Linked DNA regions of Chelatococcus sp. YT9. The protein of the gene in region 2 interacts with the protein of the main gene of each other region in a pairwise test. Links are inferred from orthologs where the notes say so. Each region holds a gene or a part of one and is shown on either strand. Other genes may lie near its edges. The genes, in order: ftsH and hflC.

The links.
Region 1: the proteins of hflC (region 2) and ftsH interact in binary tests that used the Escherichia coli proteins (3 or more experiments, as listed by UniProt). The link is inferred for Chelatococcus sp. YT9 from one-to-one orthologs.

The regions. Positions count from the first base shown.
Region 1 is NZ_JAHBRW010000001.1:1,104,402-1,113,899, forward strand. The notes cover bases 6,631-9,498. They hold ftsH (ATP-dependent zinc metalloprotease FtsH), read right to left. Parts: upstream 9,092-9,498; coding sequence 7,169-9,091; downstream 6,631-7,168. Other genes in these bases: glmM (phosphoglucosamine mutase), read right to left, coding at 6,631-6,897; tilS (tRNA lysidine(34) synthetase TilS), read right to left, coding at 9,258-9,498. Outside these bases: serA (phosphoglycerate dehydrogenase), read right to left, coding at 1-1,372; KIO76_RS05050 (phosphoserine transaminase), read right to left, coding at 1,584-2,750; KIO76_RS05055 (outer membrane protein), read right to left, coding at 2,990-3,874; KIO76_RS05060 (outer membrane protein), read right to left, coding at 4,326-5,147; more of glmM, read right to left, coding at 5,548-6,630. UniProt on the Escherichia coli protein: Acts as a processive, ATP-dependent zinc metallopeptidase for both cytoplasmic and membrane proteins. Plays a role in the quality control of integral membrane proteins.
Region 2 is NZ_JAHBRW010000001.1:2,586,475-2,598,112, reverse strand. Bases 4,774-7,773 are described here. They hold hflC (protease modulator HflC), read right to left. Parts: upstream 6,742-7,773; coding sequence 5,806-6,741; downstream 4,774-5,805. Other genes in these bases: hflK (FtsH protease activity modulator HflK), read right to left, coding at 6,738-7,773; KIO76_RS11835 (DUF2065 domain-containing protein), read right to left, coding at 5,471-5,665; KIO76_RS11840 (DegQ family serine endoprotease), read right to left, coding at 4,774-5,290. Also shown: KIO76_RS11860 (Lnb N-terminal periplasmic domain-containing protein), read left to right, coding at 1-886; lipid kinase YegS, read left to right, coding at 893-1,858; KIO76_RS11850 (phosphatase PAP2 family protein), read right to left, coding at 1,777-2,532; KIO76_RS11845 (lipid kinase), read left to right, coding at 2,806-3,714; more of KIO76_RS11840, read right to left, coding at 3,803-4,773; more of hflK, read right to left, coding at 7,774-7,883; KIO76_RS11820 (dihydrofolate reductase), read right to left, coding at 8,175-8,702; KIO76_RS11815 (thymidylate synthase), read right to left, coding at 8,844-9,638; KIO76_RS11810 (hypothetical protein), read right to left, coding at 9,957-10,367; KIO76_RS11800 (SspB family protein), read left to right, coding at 11,153-11,638.

The DNA.
Region 1 (9,498 bases), 1.5 Mb from region 2 along the record:
TCATCGACGGCGCGAACTCCGCATCCACCTTGATGCCCTTGATCGCGACGATGCGCGGCGCCCCGTCAGCGAAGACTGTGCCGACCACGGAACGCTCCTGCTTCTCCGTGACGACCGTCAGCGTGATTAGCGCATCATGCTCGCCCTGGGCCTCGCGCGTCGTCTCTTCGATGACGATGCCGCGCTCCTTGGCAACGCTCGGCGCCGAGACGACATTGATATCCGCCAGCATCGGGCGCAGCAGGCCAGCGACCGCCGCCGAGGTGAGCGCCTTGATCTTCAGCGAGGCGACCGTGCCCTCATACGTGATGTGGACGCTCTTGATCCCCGTTTCCGTCAACTGACCCGCGAAGGACCCAAGATTCTCAGCCAGCGCGATGAAGGGCTTCAGCTTCGGCGCTTCCTCGGCAGTGATGGACGGGAAGTTCACCGCATTGGAGATAGCGCCACGCAGCAGGTACTCGGACATCTGCTCGGCGACCTGGAGCGCGACATTCTCTTGCGCCTCTGTCGTTGCCGCGCCGAGATGCGGCGTGCAGACCACGTTCGGATGGCCAAACAGCGGGTTTTCCTTGGCGGGCTCCTCGACGAACACGTCGAAGGCAGCGCCTGCGACATGGCCGGAGTCGAGGGCCGCACGCAGGGCCGCCTCGTCGACGAGACCGCCGCGGGCGCAGTTGATGATGCGCACGCCTTTCTTCGTCCTGGCCAGCGCCTCGGCAGACAGAACATTCTTCGTCTTTTCCGTCAGCGGCGTATGCAGCGTGATGAAATCCGCGCGGGCCAGAAGATCATCGAGCTCAACCTTCTCGACACCGAGGTCCAGCGCCCTCTCCGGTGAGAGGAAGGGATCGTAGGCGATGACTTTCATCCTCAAGCCGATGGCGCGCTCGGCGACGATGGAGCCGATGTTGCCGCAACCGATGATGCCGAGCGTCTTGGCCGTGATCTCGACGCCCATGAAGCGGTTCTTCTCCCACTTGCCGGCCTGGGTGGAAGCATCGGCGGCGGGGATCTCGCGGGCCAGCGCGAACATCATGGCGATGGCGTGCTCGGCGGTCGTGATCGAATTGCCGAAGGGCGTGTTCATCACGATGATACCCTTGGCGGTCGCCGCCGGGATATCGACGTTGTCGACGCCGATGCCAGCGCGGCCGATGACCTTCAGCGATTTCGCCTCTTCAAGGATCTTGGGCGTGACCTTGGTGGCGGAGCGGATCGCGAGACCATCGTAGTTGCCGATGATGGCGGCGAGCTTGTCCTTGTCCTTGCCGAGATCCGGCTGGAAATCGACCTCGATGCCGCGATCCCGAAAGATCTGCACGGCTGCGGGAGACAGAGCGTCGGAAATGAGAACCTTGGGAGCAGGCATGATGTGGCCTCTCTACTCCCCTCCCCTTACGGAGGGGTTTGGGTGGGGTCGATGGCCCGAGCGCGACGACGAAGCGTTCAGCGCCGGCCTTGAGAATGTTCATCAGCAAGGACGGGGGATGATCATGAGGATCCTGTCCCCCCGCCCTTCTCTTCCGGGGACAAGGAAGAGAGTCTCTGGCGGCGCGCGTGCCGCCTCAGGCGAAGCTGATTCAGGCGAGCTTGGCCTTTTCCTGGGCAAAGGCCCAGTCGAGCCATTCGGTCAACGCCGTCACATCGGCGGTGTCGACTGTCGCGCCGCACCAGATCCTGAGGCCGGGAGGGGCATCGCGATAAGCGCCGATGTCATAGGCGACATCAAGCTTGTCGAGGGCGGCGGCGAGGCCCTTGGCGACGGCGGCGACAGCCTCCGGACCCTTGGCGACCACATCGGCATCGACGATCGACAGGCAGACCGACGTGTTGGACTGCGTCTCGGCGACTTTGGCGAGATTGGCGACCCACGGGGTCTTCGCCACCCAGTCGGCAATCGCTTTGGCGTTGGCATCAGCCCGCGCGACCAGCGCATCAAGGCCACCGAGCGACTTCGCCCATTCCAACGCGTCGATATAGTCCTCGACGCAGAGCATCGACGGGGTGTTGATGGTCTCGCCCTGGAAGATGCCCTCCACGATCTTGCCGCCCTTGGTCATGCGGAAGATCTTCGGCAGCGGCCAGGCCGGCGTGTAGCTCTCAAGCCGGGCGACGGCGCGCGGCGAGAGAATGAGGATGCCATGGGCGCCCTCGCCACCGAGCACCTTCTGCCAGGAGAAGGTGACAACATCGAGCTTCGGCCAGTCGAGGCGCTGGGCGAAGGCAGCCGAGGTGGCGTCGCAGATCGTGAGACCTTCCCGATCGGCGGCGATCCAGTCCGCATTAGGGACGCGCACGCCGGAAGTGGTGCCGTTCCAGGTGAAGACAACGTCGCGGGTCTTGGTATCGACTTGCGTCAGATCCGGCAGTTCGCCGTACCCAGCCTTGATGATGCGGGCATCGGCGAGCTTGAGCTGCTTGACCACATCGGTCACCCAACCTTCGCCAAAGGATTCCCAGGCGAGCATGTCGACCGGGCGGGCGCCGAGCAGCGACCACAGCGCCATCTCGACCGCGCCTGTATCCGACGCAGGCACGATGCCGATGCGGTAGTCGGCAGGCACCTGCAAGATTTCACGGGTGAGATCGATCGCCTGCTTGAGCTTGGCTTTGCCAATCTTGGCGCGGTGTGAGCGGCCTAGCGAACTCGTATCGAGGGCGGCGGCATCCCAGCCGGGGCGCTTCGCGCAAGGGCCAGACGAAAAATGAGGCCGCGCGGGGCGCACGGCGGGCAGCGTCTCTGTCATGTCATTCCATCCTTACAGATGGGCGCCTTCCGTTGGGGGAAGGTGTCCCGCGGATGGAGATACGGGAGATGGGACCGACAGTCAACGGGCGATTGGTACGAAGCTTTCAGACCCACCTTTGCCAACCGCCCGTCGCGTTGATGGGAGACTCCGGCTGCACCTGGCCAGGACAGGGGGGCTCACAGGGCTTGGCTGCTCCTCCGTGTCACCTGCGTCGCCAAGGACGCCTTGCTCGGCATCTAGAATTTCACGCCAACCGCGCCGCGCAAGGCATTGATATCCGCGCGAGCCTTCGAGAACGACATGAAGCGGATGTATTCATACTCACCACGCAAGAAGACGCCGTCGGTCAGAAGCATATCAACGCCCAGCCCCGCCGCCATGCCATAAGCGAATTCGTTGTTCTTTTTCTCGGATAGTGTGGTTGGATTGGGGTCGAGACTAGCCATAGGCCTTCCCATGCCGGAATAATCATAGGCTGTCACTGCCACCGACGCGGACCGATCAATGCTGGCCCGGCCGACTGCCACGCCCATCATCGCATAGGGCATAATAGAGCCAAAGGCATAGCCGGCGCGCGCGCGTAAGGTCATGTAATCCGTCAGTTTGACGGTAGATCGCGTATCCAAACCGACGTTATAACTGTATCGATCCGAAGCAAGATAACTGCGCTGCAGTTGATCCCGCGCCGTTATATCGAGCGCGGTGTGATTGTAGTTGGCTTCAATACCAAGGACCACGTCATCCCACTGGCTGTTATAACCCAGAAAGCCTCCGAAAATCCCCCGCCGCGCATCGCGCTCGGGGAGCGCCGTCCATCCCGAGACGGCGGCTTCGGCCTCGATGATCGTATCCCGAAGCACATGCGCGATGAGATCGCCAGTTGCCCTGCCAAAGTCGACATTCGTATTGGCATAACCGGCCTGCGCACCGACATAGACGCCACTCCAGTCCGCCGCATCGGCTGGCTTGTCATCCATGATCGCGCCGCGCAACGAGGAGTAGTCGAGATCCGCGGCCTGCGCCCCTGTCAATTGGCATGTGAGCGCGCTTCCAGCCAGCAGATACACCATGGTCAGCCGGTTACGCGCCGAAAGATTCATCCCCAAGAATGCCGCCCGCATGGTCCTGTCTTCCTCGAAGCGTGTTTCACGCAGCGCGGCGACACCCCTCCGGTCGTCGCCGCGCGCTCCAACTCACAACGACTCATTACGGCCAGCGGATACTTGACTTTTATGTTTAACGAACGACTAAAGCAAATGCGATAAAAATATCGAAAAGGAAAAACTTATATGCAACGTGTTATTCATAAGAATATCATCTTCGGAATTATCAGAAGATTGCCAATATTTCAGATCCATATACGTCAAAACGACAAATGAAGAACGCTATCCTCATCAGGAATTCTAAATCTGAAATCGACCCATCAGGAACAGCTTTCGCATTGGATACACCAGGCCAAAAAGGAATGGAGCCTGTTGCGTGGAAAGCTGCCTCAGCTCTCAACGCAAACAGGCTCCATGCGATCATAGGCGCCGGCGTCCCGTCCCGCGGAACGCCGCCGGCAGAGCGCGCTTAATAGCTGCGCATCAGAGGCTCATCGACAGCCGCGTAGCTCGGACCGCCCAGCATCCAGCGCAGGCCGATCTTGATGTCGTGCGAGCTCAAATCCTTGAACTTCATCGGGTTATAGACCGAGTTATAACCCGTATAGGTGATCAGGTCACCTGACTCGGCATCGCCCAGATTGAGGTAGCGATAGGCAAGTTCGACAGTGAAATTCGGCGTCACTTCATAGCCCAGGCCGGCGTAGAGTGCCCAGGCGAGATTCCATTTGGACTTATCACGCCCGTAAGCAAGTCCCTGCGTGATGATGTTGGTATCCGTGAACCCCGTGATCGTGTTGCGTGTGACGCCGATGCCCGCGCCAACGAAAGGCGTGATGCCTGACCACGTCCCGAGATCGAAATAAGCATTGAGCAGCGTCGTCCACTCCGTCTTGCCGCCGGAGTATTGGTCTGTCGCATAGCCGGTCGAAAGATAAGGAGCCTCGTATATATCGAGCCCCTTGAAGTTAGCTCTCGCACGATATTCCGTTGTCAGATCGGTGCGGAACCAGTTGTTGAACTTGTAACCGACGCCGACGCCAGCAAAAGGCGCAGCATCAAAGTCTTTATTGATATTGACGACGGTTGTGCCCTGATAGAGCACGTTATCGAGCTTATCGACCTGCTGGTTGCTGAAACCGATATCGCCGCGCAGATACCATCCGCTCATGTCGAGCGGCACCGGAGGCGCTAGCGGGGGTGGCGGTGGCAAGAGATCCGCGGCGAGACCAGCCCCCATGCTCCCCACAACAAAGCTGCCCGCCAGGACGAGAGATTTCATGCCACGCATGAACGAAGTTCCTTCTTGTCAGGGAAGGGTCCGATTGTGGAGCTCCCCACTGCACATGAAGGGACACTCGCATAAAACTCTTAAACAGATCTTAACCTTAATACTTCACCATAATGAGTATTCAGCTTATCGCCTTTCATCGGTGCACAGGACGAGCGGATTTATCCACGATCCCGCCAAGGCGTCGCGAAACACGTTCTTCTTAACAACCTGATTTCACTTAAATTTTTACGAGAGCCTGCGGACGGCGAGGCATAATCGAGAACGCTTGGGTCCGGCACGCCGTTGGCGTGCAAACAACCGGCCCGGAGTACAACGGGTCCGGTTCATCACCAGAACTACCGAAAATGGTAAAGAAGGGGGTCCGCGTAACCTACGCGGCGCGCCCGGACCGGTCGAATCACGCTGCCGCAGCGGCCCGCGTGAAAGCCTCAACGACCTCGTCTACGACGCTCTCGACGAGAGCACGATCGTCACCCTCTCCCATCACGCGGATGAGAGGCTCGGTGCCTGAAGGCCGTATGACCAGGCGCCCGCCTGCGCCGAGCTTCTTACGTGCAGCGTCAACCACCGGCCCGACCAGCTCTTCGGAGAGGGCCTGATCTCTGCGGTAGCGCACATTCTTCAAAATTTGCGGCAACCGCTCGAAGCACTGGCAGATTTCGCTCACCGGGCGGTTGCGTCCCTTGACCACGGCCAGAAGCTGAAGAGCCGCGACGAGCCCGTCGCCGGTGGTCGCATGGTCCGGCATAATGATGTGCCCGGATTGCTCGCCACCGAGATTGTAGCCATCCTGGCGCATACGCTCGAGTACATAGCGATCACCCACCGCGGTACGGACGAGATCAATGCCAATGCCCTGAAGATAACGCTCAAGCCCCAGATTGGACATGATCGTCGCAACGATCCCCGGCCGGGACAGGCGCCCGTCCTCCTTCCAGGAGGTGGCGATGGCCGCCATCAGGCTGTCGCCGTCCACGAGGTGCCCCTTCTCGTCGACGATGATGACTCGATCAGCATCACCATCGAGCGCAATTCCGATGTCCGCACGCGTTTCCCGGACCTTGGCAATCAACGCGGCCGGTGCCGTTGATCCCACATCTCGGTTGATGTTGAAACCGTCGGGCTCGACGCCGATGGAAATAACATCCGCACCAAGCTCCCACAGGGCTTCGGGCGCCACTTTGTAGGCCGCACCGTTGGCGCAGTCGACCACAATACGCAGCCCGTCGAGATCAAGCTGTCGCGGCAACGTCCGCTTGGCAAATTCGATATAGCGCGCATGCACGCTCTCGATACGCTTCGCACGGCCAAGACTGTCGGGTTTTGAGAGGCGCAGGCGGAGATCAGCGTCGATCAACCCTTCGATTTCCTCCTCGACCTCATCGCTCAGCTTGTAGCCATCGGGACCGAACAGCTTGATGCCGTTGTCCTCGTAAGGGTTATGCGAGGCGGAGATCATGACGCCGAGATCACAGCGCATGGAGCGGGTGAGCATCGCAACGGCCGGCGTCGGCATCGGACCGAGCAGCAGCACGTCCATGCCGACGGAGGTGAAACCTGCCACCAGCGCATATTCGATCATATAGCCGGACAGACGCGTATCCTTGCCGATCACCACACGATGGCGATGCTCACCGCGCTGGAACAGAAGTCCCGCCGCCTGCCCGACCTTCAGGGCGAGCTCAGGCGTGATAACGGCATTGGCCAAGCCGCGAATGCCATCTGTTCCGAAATACGCGCGTCTCATATCGGCAGCCTTCTGCTTGTCCTCGGCGGGAGATTCCATCTCAAGGCGCGTTTTACGTCCCTTGCGCGCCATCGCAACCTCCCCAGCCCATACCGCTAGAACCGTACGGATTCTGACGCTTATAGCAGCGCCGTCCGCCGACAGTGACCGAACTTCGTTCAAAAAATATGAGCGAATCTTTCAAGGCGGCCGTCAACGACTGTGTCTCCCAAACAAAAACCTCCGCCGGATGAAACCGGCGGAGGCTTGAAGAGGCTCTTTGGACCAGCAGTCAGACCTGCGGCTGAGGCTCCAGCCCCGTGTCCGGCTCACCACGCGGCCTGTTGCGACCCGTGGTCGGCACGGCTGAGCTACGGCTCGGCGTCTTCGGCTCGCCACTGTCTCGGGTTGGCGGCTTGCCGTTCAGGAGATCACGGATCTCCTCACCGGACAGCGTTTCATACTCCAGAAGAGCCTGCGCCAGCGTTTCCCAATCATCGCGCTTCTCGATGAGGATGCGCCGAGCCTCGTTCTCGCCGTCCTCTATCAATTTGCGGATCTCAGCGTCGATGAGCTTCGCCGTTTCATCGGACATGTTCTGGCTTTGCGCCACCGAATGGCCGAGGAATACCTCCTGCTCGTTGGACTGGTAGCGGACGCGACCGAGCTTGTCGGACATGCCCCATTCCATGATCATCGCTCGTGCGAGGCGGGTGGCCTGCTGGATATCGCCGCTCGCTCCGTTGGTGACCTTGTTGGGGCCGAACTTGAGGATCTCAGCCTCGCGGCCGCCGAAGGTCATGGCGATGCGCGAGACACACCATTCGCGCGTATAGGAGTGACGATCACTTTCCGGTAGCGACATCACCATGCCGAGCGCGCGGCCGCGCGGAATGATAGTCGCCTTGTGGATCGGATCATGGCTCGGCACGTTGAGGCCGACGATCGCATGGCCTGCCTCGTGATAGGCGGTGAGTTCCTTCTCCTCCTGGGTCATGGCCATGGAGCGGCGCTCGGCGCCCATCATCACCTTGTCCTTGGCATCCTCGAACTCGGCCTGAGTGACGATGCGCTTTCCACGCCTCGCCGCGAGAAGTGCACCTTCGTTCACGAGGTTCATCAGGTCGGCGCCGGAAAAGCCGGGCGTGCCGCGCGCGATGGTCTTGAGATCGACGTCGGGCGCCAGCGGAACCTTGCGGACGTGGACGCGCAGGATCTTCTCGCGGCCTGCGACATCCGGGTTCGGGATGACGATCTGGCGATCGAAACGGCCGGGGCGCAGCAAGGCGGGGTCGAGCACGTCCGGACGGTTGGTCGCGGCGATGATGATGATGCCTTCGTTCTGCTCGAAGCCGTCCATCTCGACGAGGAGCTGGTTCAGCGTCTGCTCGCGCTCGTCATTGCCGCCGCCGAGGCCGGCGCCGCGATGGCGGCCGACCGCGTCGATCTCATCGATGAAGATGATGCAGGGGGCGTTCTTCTTGGCCTGCTCGAACATGTCGCGCACGCGGCTCGCGCCGACGCCCACGAACATCTCGACGAAGTCCGAGCCCGAGATCGTGAAGAACGGCACGTTGGCTTCGCCCGCGACGGCACGCGCCGTGAGCGTCTTACCCGTGCCGGGCGGGCCTACGAGCAGCACGCCGCGCGGAATACGGCCGCCGAGCCGCTGGAACTTCTGCGGATCGCGGAGGAACTCCACGATCTCCTGCAGGTCTTCCTTGGCCTCGTCGATGCCGGCGACGTCCTCGAAGGTTACGCGGCCATGCGCTTCCGTCAGGAGCTTGGCCTTGGACTTGCCGAAGCCCATGGCGCGGCCGGCGCCGCTCTGCATCTGACGCGACAGGAAGATCCACGCGCCGATGAAAACAAGCAATGGCAACCAGTTGAATAGAAGCGCGATGAACCAAGGCGTCGAATCCGACGGCGGCTTGGCGGTGATCTGCACGCCCTTCTGGGAAAGCTTGCCCACCAATGAGGGATCATTCGGCGCGAAGGTGCGGAAGGATCCGCCGTTCGTATAGGTGCCTGTAATGTCCTGGCCGGAAATCACCACGCTCGTGATCCGCCCCGCATCAGCATCGTTCAGGAGCTGCGAGTAAGGGATCTCGTTGGCGGTTCCGCGCGAGCCCGGATTCTGGAAGAGCGTGACGAGCGCAAGCACCAATAGGAATATGATGACCCACAGGGCGAAATTGCGGAAATTGGGGTTCATCGGATTAGGTCTTCCTCGTCACTCGGTGGCGGCGTTGTTGTCTGCGAAAGCCGCCGTACGCGCTAATCTAGGGCTCACATCCATGCTTGCCAAGGGAAGAGCCCGAGGAAGTTGGCTTGCGCGCCTGAAAACAGCCGGCGATTGTCTCAGATGCTCGGTCAAAAAGTCAAATATTCCGTATCTTTCCTCGCCGACGTGGGCCTTCCCCGCTCATATGGATGTGACCGCTCCTCGATAGCCTTATCACCGCCCCCCCAAGAGTTCGTTTAAGCGCCTCCCCCCGCGCACGCGCCGCGGAAAGCGCCTCCGTCAACGCTTCAAGGCGCTCGAGGCGCAGGTGGGGACCATCGGCAAGTGACCCAGCCATCCGCGCGATGCCACGCCGCAAAAGGCGTAATTGCACCTCC
Region 2 (11,638 bases):
CTCGCTGGGCACCATCGTCATGGTTCTTCGGGGAGACTGGCGACCGCTCCTTCCCTACGCCGTCGTGCTCGTCGGGCTTGGCCTGTGGTGGAGCACCATCAAGCCCTCAAACAACCGGGAATGGGCCGATGACGTCGGCGAGATGCTTTCAGCCGAGATCAACGGGAATAGCGTCACGCTGCATAACGTTCGCGATTTTGAATGGCGCACGGAGACGGACTATACGCCTCGCTGGGAAACACGCAGGTATGATCTCGACACCCTGACTTCGGTCGACATGGTGCTGTCCTACTGGGGCCGGCCAGGCATCGCCCACACCCTGGTGTCCTTCGGCTTTGCCGACGGCCAGTACGTCGTCTTCTCGGTCGAGATCCGGAAGGAGAAGAACGAGAGCTTCTCGGAGATCGGCGGCTTCTTCAAGGAATTCGAGACAAGCATCGTCGCCGCCGACGAGCGCGACATTATCCGGCTGCGACCGAATGTGCGCGGTGAGGACACCTATATCTACCGGATTCGCATGCCCAAGGAGGCCGCGAGATCTCTGTTTCTCGCCTATGCCGAGGCGGCGAATGCCCTTAGGCAGCGACCGCGCTTCTACAACACCATCACGGCCAATTGCACCACCATCGTCTATGAAATGGTGAACCGCATCGTGCCGGGCCTGCCGATGGATTACCGGCTCGTACTTTCAGGCTACTTGCCGGAATATATCCACGATGTTGGCGGCCTCGAGACCAACTACAGCGTGGCCGAACTCAGAGCACGAGGCCGGATCACGGAACGCGCTATCGCGGCTGACGCAAACCCGGACTTTTCCCAGGCCATCCGTGCCAACGTGCCCGGCATCCCTGAACCCATGACCGCGATCACACACGGCAACAGGTGATGGATCATGACCAACATCCGCGTCATCCTTCACGGAAAGGCGGCTGGTAACGCGGAGGTGCGCCACGCGGTCCGCGCCTTGCGGCGGGACGGCCACGGCGTCAGCGTCCGGGTGACCTATGAACCAGGCGATGCGGCGCGGATGGCGCAGGAGGCCGTGGAGGCCGCGCGCCAGGGCGACGTCGATGTCATTGTGGCGGGCGGTGGCGACGGCACCGTCAATGAGGTGTTTTCAGCTGGTTTGACGGCACGTCCGCCGGATCGTTGCTCATTTGGTATTCTGCCGCTCGGCACGGCCAATGATTTCGCCCGCTCAGCCGACATACCCGTCGCCGATATGACCGCCGCCCTGCGGATCGCGGTGGAAAGGCGAGCGTGCATCATTGATGTCGGGCGCATCAACGAGCGGAACTTCATCAATGTGATGACCGGCGGCTTTGGATCCCGCGTGACGGTGGAAACCGATCCCGAACTGAAGCGCCGTCTCGGCGGCTTCGCCTATCTGCTGACAGGGCTTAGCCGGTTTCGGGAGCTCTCGTCGAACAGTGGGCGTTTCATCGCTGAGGACTTTGAATGGGAGGGACGCTTCCTTGCCCTTGCGATCGGCAACGGGCGCCAGGCAGGCGGGGGCATCCCGCTCTGCCCCGATGCGCTGATCGACGACGGCCTGCTCGATCTGATGATCCTGCCGGAACTCGGCGCGGAGGAGCGTCTGGACGCGCTCAGCCGCCTGCTCAGCCAGGGCGCGGCTGGTATCGAAGAATTGCTGGTGCGCGTTAGAAGCCCTTGGATCGAGTTCACATCGGATGAGGTCCTGCACGTCAATCTCGACGGTGAGCCGATGCACACGACGCTGTTCCGCGCGGTCTGCCAGCGCCGTGCGCTGGCTGTTCACCTCGGCTCGACAGCACTTCTCGGGCCAGGCTCGGGCGCCAAGGGCGCAACGTCGCTGCGAGCGGACCACCGTCCTTGAGCGAAAACCAGCACCAGCCAGCACGTCATGGCCCAAGCCGCCCCGGCGCACCAGCCCGCCAGCACGTCGCTCGGCCAGTGCACGCCCAGATAGAGCCGGCTCAAGCCGACCAGGAGCGTCAGCCCGATTGCAACCGCGAGGATATACATACGAACGACGCGCCGCTTCTCAACCCGCGCCAGGAGCACGCCAATCGTGAGATAGGTAATGGCAGAGAGCATCGCATGGCTGCTCGGGAAACTGAGCGAATGGATATCGACGAGATGGGCCACAAGGTCGGGCCTCGGCCTGTCGAAACGCAGCTTGAGAAGATGTCCGAGAAGAAGTCCGCCCCCCATGGATACAGTGATCAATAAGGCAATGGCGCGCTTGTGCACGAGTATGAGATAACCGATCACCACTATAACGATCAGCACCAGCACCGGAATGCCGCCAAGGCTGGTGATGTCGCGCATGACGATTTCCAGCCACCGCGGACCAATGGGATCAGCAATATCAGCAGGATTGCGCAAGGCGAGGAGAATCCCCGTGTCGAACGCCTCCAGCTCGCCCGCGCGCATTTCCTCGGCAACCGCAAGGAAGCCGAGGATCCCGCCCGCCACCACCAGGAGAGCAATCACTAGGCCGACTTCGCGCAGCGCCCCTTTCGATATGGCCGTGAAATCGAAGCCCAAGCTTTGTCCTCCTTATGCCCTTGCGACGCCATGGACGCTCCACGATCTATCTCTAGATAGAGGTAGACTTGGTTCGGAGCACCCCTTCTGAGGCCACAAAAGCAATGTCGTCACCCCGCAGGGTTCGAGCCGGTTCAAGGGATGCAGCTTTCTACCAGAGCGAGGCCCGCATTCCGCAGTGAAGCGGCTGTCCCGCACTTCCCGTCTTCAGGACAATTTTAATCCCTTCAACAGAGCGTCAAACAGCGCCCATGCCGTGAGGCATCCACTGACATGGCGCAGCTCCACGTGGAGATCATCTTGCCAGAAGCCGCACGCAAGGCCCTGCTCGTTATAAATCGCCATGCACGCAACGGGTATCCCCTTCCGGAGGCAGCACTCGATCGCCTTCGCGCCGGCGGCATCGAGCTCATGGAGGCTGATCCGCTTGACGTCGCGGTGTCTATCGACAACGCACGCGCTTCAGGGTGCAACTGTGTCATCATCGGCGGCGGCGATGGCACCCTGAACAGGGCGGCCCCCGCCCTCTCGCGGACCGATCTGCCGCTCGGGATCCTTCCGCTCGGCACCGCCAATGATCTTGCCAGAAGCCTTGCCATACCCGCCTCGCCGATCGACGCGGCCGGAATTATCGTCGAAGGGCATCACCGTCCGATCGATCTCGGTGAGGTGAACGGCGTTCCTTTCTTCAATGTCGCCAGTATCGGCTTCAGCGCCGACCTCGCGCACGAACTGACGGCCGACGCCAAGAAGCGCTATGGCACCCTGGGCTACGCGCTGGCAGGCCTGCGCATCCTGGCCCGGATGCGACCCTTCACGGTGACGATCGAGCATGACGGCAAACGCGAGGTCATCCGTACGGTCCAGGTGTCGGTTGGGAACGGCCGGCATTATGGTGGGGGCCTTACCGTGGACCTCGACGCGCGACCGGATGACGGCTTGCTGCACGTCTACAGTCTTGGCGTCGAGCACTGGTGGCAATTGCTGGCGCTGCTCCCCGCCTTGAAGCAGGGCACTCACGGACGATGGCGCGACGTCTACACCTTCACCACGACGGCCTGCACAGTCGAGACACGCCGGCCTCGCAGCATCAACACCGATGGAGAGCTCACGGGCAAGACCCCGGCGAGCTTCCATGTCATCCCGGGAGCCGTCGAGGTGTACACGCGTCCGCTGGCCTAAGAAAATGGCCGCCCCGAACTCCGGGGACGGCCATTATGACGAGTTCTGCCTGGTGTCGCTGTTGCGGAAAGCCGCCGCTCCGCCCTGTCTACTCGATGGTGACGGCGACGAAGCGCACTTCACCCTGAGCATTGGCGACGAGAAGGAGCGCTGACTTTTTGCCATCCTTCTTCAAGGCCTCGACACGCTTGGTGACGTCGGCCGGCGACGAGACCGACTCCTGGCCGACTTCCATGATGATATCGCCACTCTGGATGCGCTTGTCGGCAGCTGAGGAATTCGGATCGACGCGCGTGACGACTACGCCCTTCAGCTCGTCCTTGATCGAGTAGCGGCGGCGCAGGTCGTCGGTGATGCTGGACAGGTCGAGACCGAGTGCCTTGCGCGCCACCGGTTTCTCGGCACCGTTATCCCTCGACACATTCGCCTGCTTCTCCCCGTCCTCGAGACGGCCCAGCTTGACGGTCGCGGTGGTCTCCTTGCCCTTGCGGACAAAGACCACTTCCACATCCTTGCCGACCGGCGTCGCAGCCACCATCCGTGGCAGGTCCCGCGCGCTCTTCACTTCCTTGCCATCGAACTTGGTGATCACGTCGCCAATTTCCATGCCGATGGGCTTGGCGGGACCCTTTTCATCGACGCCCGCGACGAGCGCGCCCCGGGCCTTTTCCAGCCCCAGAGCCTCCGCGGTTTGATCATCGACACCCTGGATGCGAACACCCAACCAGCCGCGGCGCGTCTCGCCGAACTCACGCAACTGGTCGACGACAGTGGAAGCCATCGACGAAGGCACGGCGAAACCGATGCCGACGGATCCGCCCGTGGGAGACAGGATGGCCGTGTTGATGCCGACCACTTCGCCGGCCATGTTGAACAGCGGGCCGCCCGAATTGCCGCGATTGATCGCCGCGTCCGTCTGAATGTAGTTGTCGTAAGGGCCTTGGTCGATATTGCGGTTGTGAGCCGACACGATACCGGCCGAGACAGAGCCGCCCAGCCCGAACGGGTTGCCGATCGCGATCACCCAATCGCCGATCCGCAGTTTGTCGGAATCACCGAATTTCACGGCCTTCAGGGGCTTGTCGGGTTTCACTTTCAGCACGGCGAGATCAAGCTTGGAGTCCTTGCCGAGAAGCTCGGCTTTCAGCTTCGTGCCGTCATTGAAGATGGCCGTGATCTCGTTGGCCTCTCCGATAACGTGGTTGTTCGTCACGATGATGCCCGACGAATCGACCACGAAGCCGGAGCCCAGCGAACTGGCACGGCGCGGCGGCTGAGGCGCATCGCCTCCCTGCCCGCGGCGCTTGAAGAATTCCTCGAACAGATCCTCGAACGGCGTGCCTGGCGGCAACTGCGGCATGGCGCGTTCGCGCGCGGAACCGCCCGTCGTGGCCGCCGAGATGTTCACCACGGCATCCGTCACCTGCTCGGCGAGGTCGGCGAAGGTTTCAGGCCCCCGCGCCACGGCTGGTAAAGGAGCCGCCAGCGTGATGGCCGACACGATCGCTATCGCAGATGCGACCCGCCTCGTCTGCGTCGCCACCACGGACATCGATAACGTCGAAAAACCGGCCATGGAGCCCTCTATCTCTTTGAAATCAACGCCGCCTCTGGGCAGCTCTTATTGAAGCACGAATAAGGCAACCCCGCGACGGCTCCTCTGTCACTTCCCCGTCAACGCGCGCTTGCGGCAACATCATCCGGCACGGAGATCACCGGCCAAGAAAATCGTGTTCAAATCCTGCACTTACAAGTCCTAGACGATGCCGCTTCGCACAATCCAGACGATGAAGACGCCCGCTACCGCCGAGATAACGCCCACCATGCGCATCCGTTCAATCGGGGCCTCCGCGGCTTCTGCGAGCGCCTTGCGCGTGGCGGCCGGAAAAGCCGCGAACACGATCCCTTCAATGGCGAGCAACAGGCCCAACGCAGCCAAGAAATCGGTCATGCCAGGCCCCCGCACGCCATCACAACATGGGTGAAGGAGGGGCGCCCTCCTTCACGTGCACTCTTTTTTGTCTTGTACGCGAGCATGCGGATGCAAGAGGAAAAACGGCCATCACCGTCCGCATCCGGCCGCATGCTCGATCAGGGATTGGTAGCCGGTGCGCCCTGGACGGCGGCAGGCGGCGTGGTCGCGCTGGGCAATTTCCCTGCAGGATCAATGAAGTAACGGAAAAAGTCCGAATTCGGTGAAAGCACGAGACGCGTGCCGCCAGACGCCTGCGCCCCAAGGCTCGATTCGTAAGCCTGCATCGAGCGGAAGAAGGCGAAGAACCCCGGATCCCTGCCATAAGCTTCGGCGTAGACGCGGTTGCTTTCCGCATCACCCTCACCGCGCAGAGTCTCAGCTTTCTGGTTCGCATCGGCCTTGATGACCGTCACCTCGCGATCGGCGCGAGCCCGGATACCTTGGGCAAGCTCGGAACCTTGGGCGCGGATGTCGGCCGCCTCGCGTTGGCGTTCGGTCTGCATGCGCTGGAAGACGGCCTGGCTGTTCTGCTGCGGCAAGTCCACCCGGCGAAGGCGCACATCGACCACCGAAATGCCGAGCCCATTGGCCTGCTTGTTCACTTCCTGGCGGATGCGCTGCATCAATTCCTCGCGGCGCGTACGCACCACGTCGGTGAAGCTCGCGTCAGCCACGTACTGGCGCACGGTTGAGTTGATGATGTTGGCGAGGCGCAGGTTGGCGCCTGCCACATTGCTCACCGTCTGGTAGAAGCGAACGGGATCTGAGATGCGATAACGCGTGAAGGCATCGACCACGAGACGCTTCTGATCAGAAGCGATCACCTCCTGCTCGGGCAGGTTGAGGTCGAGCACGCGCTTGTCGAGATAGACCACGTTCTCGACCAACGGCAACTTGAAATAGAGGCCCGGGTTCGAGATGACCTCGCGCACGCCGCCGAAGCGAAGCACGAGTGCCTGCTGGGTCTGGCTGACGACGAAGGTCGCGCTGTAGAGGACAATCAGAAGGATGAGAACGACAATAATGCCGCCGGTCTTGAGGGCGCTGCTCATCGCGTGGCTCCCTGACGCACGGTGGAGCCCTGCACCGACGGTGCCGACCGCTGCAACTCACCCAATGGCAGATACGGCACGACCCCCTGGTTCTCCTTGGAATCGATAAGCACCTTGTCCGAACCCGACAAAACGCGCTCCATAGTCTCGATGAACATGCGCTCGCGCGTCACGTCGGGCGCGGCCGCATAGGCCTCATAAACTTGGGTGAAGCGCGAGGCTGCACCGCGCGCCTCGGCGACAGCACGTTCGCGGTAGCCCTCGGCGGCCTGGATGATGCGCGAAGCCTCACCACGCGCTTCGGGGACAACGCGGCTCGCGTAGGTCTCAGCCTCGTTCCTGATGCGGTCCTGATCCTGACGGGCAGCCTGCACGTCGCGGAAGGCGTCGATGACCTGCTGGGGCGGGTCCACCTTCTGGAGCTGTACCTGGCGGATCTCGACACCCGCTCCGTATTCGTCGAGCAGCTTCTGCATCGACTGGCGCACCTCCGCCTCGATCGCACCACGGTCGGTCGTCAGCACCGACTGAATGTTACGTCGGCCGACGATCTCACGCATGGTGCTCTCGGCCGCGGCCTTGATCGCCGCATCCGGATTCTGGAGATTGAAGACATAGTCCTGCGGACGCGAGGGGCTGACCTGCCACTGCACCGTGAAATTGATGTCGACGATGTTCTCGTCGCCGGTGAGCATCAGGCTCTCCTCCGGCACCTCGCGCGCCGTCGATACACGACGCGTGGTGTCCCCCGTGCGCTGGCCCACTTCGATCGTGTTGACCGTCGTCACCTGCGGCTTGATCACCGATCCGATGGGATAAGGGAAGTTGTAACGCAGGCCTTCACCGGTCGTGCCGACATAGCGGCCGAAAATCATGTTGATGCCGACCTCGTCGGGACGCACCGTATAGAAGCCGGTGGCCAGCCACAGCAGTACAGCGCCGAGGCCGATCAGGGCTATACCCCGGCCGCTGGCACCACCGCCGCCGCCAGGAATGATGTTGCGCAGCTTGTCCTGGCCACGCCGGATAAAGTCCTCGAGATCCGGCGGGTTACCGCCGCCGCCGCCTCCCGAAGGGCCCGATCCCCAAGGACCGCCGGGCTTTTGGCCCCACGGACCGCCGCTGTGGTTGCTCCAAGACATGCTCAGCCGTTCCTCACTGCCGCCGTGTTTGGGGTCCAGCTCCGCCCAGCACTCAGGCCGGCCAAACCCGATCCCAAACCATCAAGTTTCGCACCATCCAGCGGCCGCGCCCGTTTTCGTACAACAGGTCAGCGGCCTATCCGCATGGCGCGCCCGCGAAGGGTTTGCTCAAGGTTGATGGGTTGCCGAAGGCCCCCATGTCAAGCGCAAGTGGGGTTAAAACCATAGTTCGTCAACTCACGAGGTTATCAGGGATGGCGGGACCCCGCCGAAATCGCGCCATGCCGAGGATCAGCGGGCGCTCTCACCCTGTCCCCGCTCATAATCGATGAAGGTGAATGCATGATCGTCATGAGGCCCCGGCGCATGCTCCTCACGCAGGGTCTCACGAAAATCTGCGGTGTCGAAGGCCGGAAAGACCGTGTCTCCCGCCGGAGCAACATGCACGCGCGTAAGGTAGAGCCGCTGAGCATACGGCAGTGTCAGCGCGTAAATTTCTCCGCCGCCCGCCACCATCACAGTGTCGGCGCCCAGGTGGTCCGCAGCCTCCTCCGCCCGCAGCCGCGCCGCCATCAGATCGTGCGCCACCACGACGCCATCGGGTGCAAAGGCAGGATCGCGCGTTAGCACGACGACGGCCCGTCCGGGCAGCGGCCGGCCGATGGAATCGTAGGTGTTGCGCCCCATGAGCAGAGGGCGCCCCTGGGTCAAGCGCCGAAATCGCTGGAGGTCGGTGCGCAGGTGCCACAGCAGGCGGTTACCTCCGCCGATAACGCCGTTATCGGCCACCGCCGCGATCAGAGCGAGCGGCTTCGTCATCGCGGCACGCAAACGGCACGCTCGGACAGGGAGAAAAGCATCATCACACTCGCTTCACAGGATCTGCCTCACCCGCGCAGAATTGCCAGCCACGATGAATCTGCGTGATTCGGCGCGGCAAAACGAGGTCGGCACGGGCTATCAGACGGCAACCGGCGCCTTGATGGCGGGATGTGGATCGTAGCCTTCGAAGACGATGTCATCGAAGCCGATCTCGAACAGCGAACGGACGGCAGGGTTCAGCCTGAGGTGGGGCATCGGCCTGATATCGCGGGAGAGCTGCAGGCGCGCCTGTTCAAGGTGATTGATGTAGAGATGCACATCCCCGAAGCTGTGCACGAAATCGCCAACACCGAGGCCGCATTCGTGAGCCACGAGATGGGTGAGCAGAGCGTAGCTTGCGATATTGAACGGCACGCCGAGAAATACGTCAGCCGAGCGTTGGTAAAGCTGGCACGAGAGACGCCCATCAGCCACGTAGAACTGGAAGAGGCAGTGGCAGGGGGCAAGCGCCATCTTGTCCAGATCGGCTGGATTCCAGGCGCTCACGACAAGGCGTCGCGAATCGGGGTTGCGCTTGATCTCGTCGATGACCCAGGCGATCTGATCGACGACCTTGCCATCCGGCGCGGCCCAGGAACGCCACTGACGGCCATACACGGGACCGAGATCACCGTTCTCGTCAGCCCATTCATCCCAGATCGAGACACCATGGTCTTTGAGATAGCGGATGTTCGTATCGCCCTTAAGGAACCAGAGCAGCTCGTGAACCACTGATTTCAGATGCACGCGCTTAGTCGTGACCAGCGGGAAGCCTTCCGTCAGATCAAAGCGCATCTGGTAACCGAACAACGACAGGGTACCCGTGCCGGTGCGGTCGGATTTAGAGCGTCCCTCGTCAAGGATGTGGCGCAGAAGATCGTGATAGGCCTGCATGGTCACCTGCCGCATGGGGCGAAGCGCGAAAAAGCGGCTTGAACGATTAGAAACCCGTCAAGCCCTCCATATGGTAACGAAGCGGCGGATCTTCAGCAGCCCTCTTGCGGCATTTCTTGTGCATAACGGATGTGGGGGGCAGCTTCGCTAGCCGGCTGCCCCGCCATATACCCCGGCGCCATGCAATCCTCCGGATGGATCGTCACCCAACCGGATGCGTTCGGACCTGGGATCCCGGTTTTGCGCGCGGTCCGAAACGCCACGTGGCGCTAGCTAACACTGTGAGAGGTCGTTAAAAAATATAAACAAATCAACATATTAATAGTAATAAGCCGCATGCGTCCAGGGTGATACCGTCGTGTAGGCGGCGCGGTGGATCACACGGCGGACCACGTGACGGTGCGTGGCGACAACGTAGTGCCGGCGTACAATCCGGGTTGTCACCACCGGGGTCGAGACGACACGGGTGGTTATGACGCGGGTCCGCACCACGGGAGCGGCAACGACATGAGTGACGACCGGGGCTGTGCGCACATAGACACGCTCACCGAACACGCCGGAAGCCAGCGTGTAGCCCGACACAAAAGGACCTGCGACCGGACCGCCGAAATAGACGGGCCCGCCCGAGATGTAGCCGCCGGTAAAGATAACCTGAGCGGAGGCCGGAGCTGAGATCATCATGCCGCCAGCAATTGCGGCCGCTGCTACAAGCAATGCACGTTTCAACATGTCACTACCTCACAAACGAGATCAGAAAATGCTGATCGAATAAGCAATATTTCTAGGGTGCATTTGGTTTCACGATGCACGCATAACGAGCGTGTATGCGAAAAATACTTTGCATTTCCGTACATTACGGTGCATCCGGTGCCAATTCGGCGGGTACCGCAATACTCGAGATGTCCGCGCCGAGCGAGAGCTTCGACCTTGCCGTTCACGCCACGGTAGCGCGGGGCATGACAGTCCCGACGGCCCCCTCGTATCCCGCTGCTGAATGATCGAGAATGTCGTTGCCGTTCTGATGGGATAGGGGCCGCAGGCGTGGCCTGCGTCAAAAAAATGCAGGGAGCGACGCCCTGATTGTGCATCGGAGGGCAAGACGATCTTCCCAGCGGCCTCCAAGGTCCCTATATTATTCGTGCCGTCGCGAGACGGCTATGGCGATAAACGGCCATCGCAATAAACCTTTCGGACCCGGGGGCGGTACCCGGCGCCTCCACCAAAGGGCAGCGGCTTTCCATTCGGGGCGCGGCTGCCTTTCGGCGGGGGCGAAATAGGATCGACGAGGGTGTAAAGGGTGGACTTTTGCTCGGCATGGTTCCGCCGTTATCGGGCCGAACTTATAGTTGCCAACGACAACTATGCTCCGGTTGCCCAGGCTGCGTAACGCAGTTTAGGTACCCGATTTAAAGTCCCGGCGGTTAGCCCCGTCGGGCGGGGTTCGGAGGCACCTGGCAACAGAAGCCTCCACTTTCTTTTCGTCGTCCGTTGTTTGTCCCAAGCGTTCCGAGCTGATGGCCCAGGATCAAATTCGCTACGATCTCCATGTTCAGGAAGCCTTGCGCGGTGCCGTGCGCAAGATTCTTTCAGAAGTCGCACGTGATGGCCTGCCTGGGGACCATCATTTCTTCATCTCCTTCCGAACGCGCTTCCCGGGCGTCCGGCTGTCGGCGCGGATGCGCGAGCGCTATCCGGATGACATGACGATCGTGCTGCAGCACCAGTTCTGGGATCTTGCGGTCACGGACTATGCCTTCGAGGTTTCCCTCTCGTTCTCCGGCGTGTCCGAGCGCCTGCTTGTGCCGTTTGAGGCTGTCACGGGCTTCTTCGATCCTTCGGTGGATTTCGGACTGAAGTTCGAGACGGACAGTGAAGCGACGGGAGAGGACGCCAAGGACACCGGCTCCGCCGCCACACCCAAGGCGGACGCTGACAAGCCGAGAACCGCGAGCCTTGCTCCGGCGCGGCGCCCTGTTCCGACGGGTGCGACCGAGGAAGTT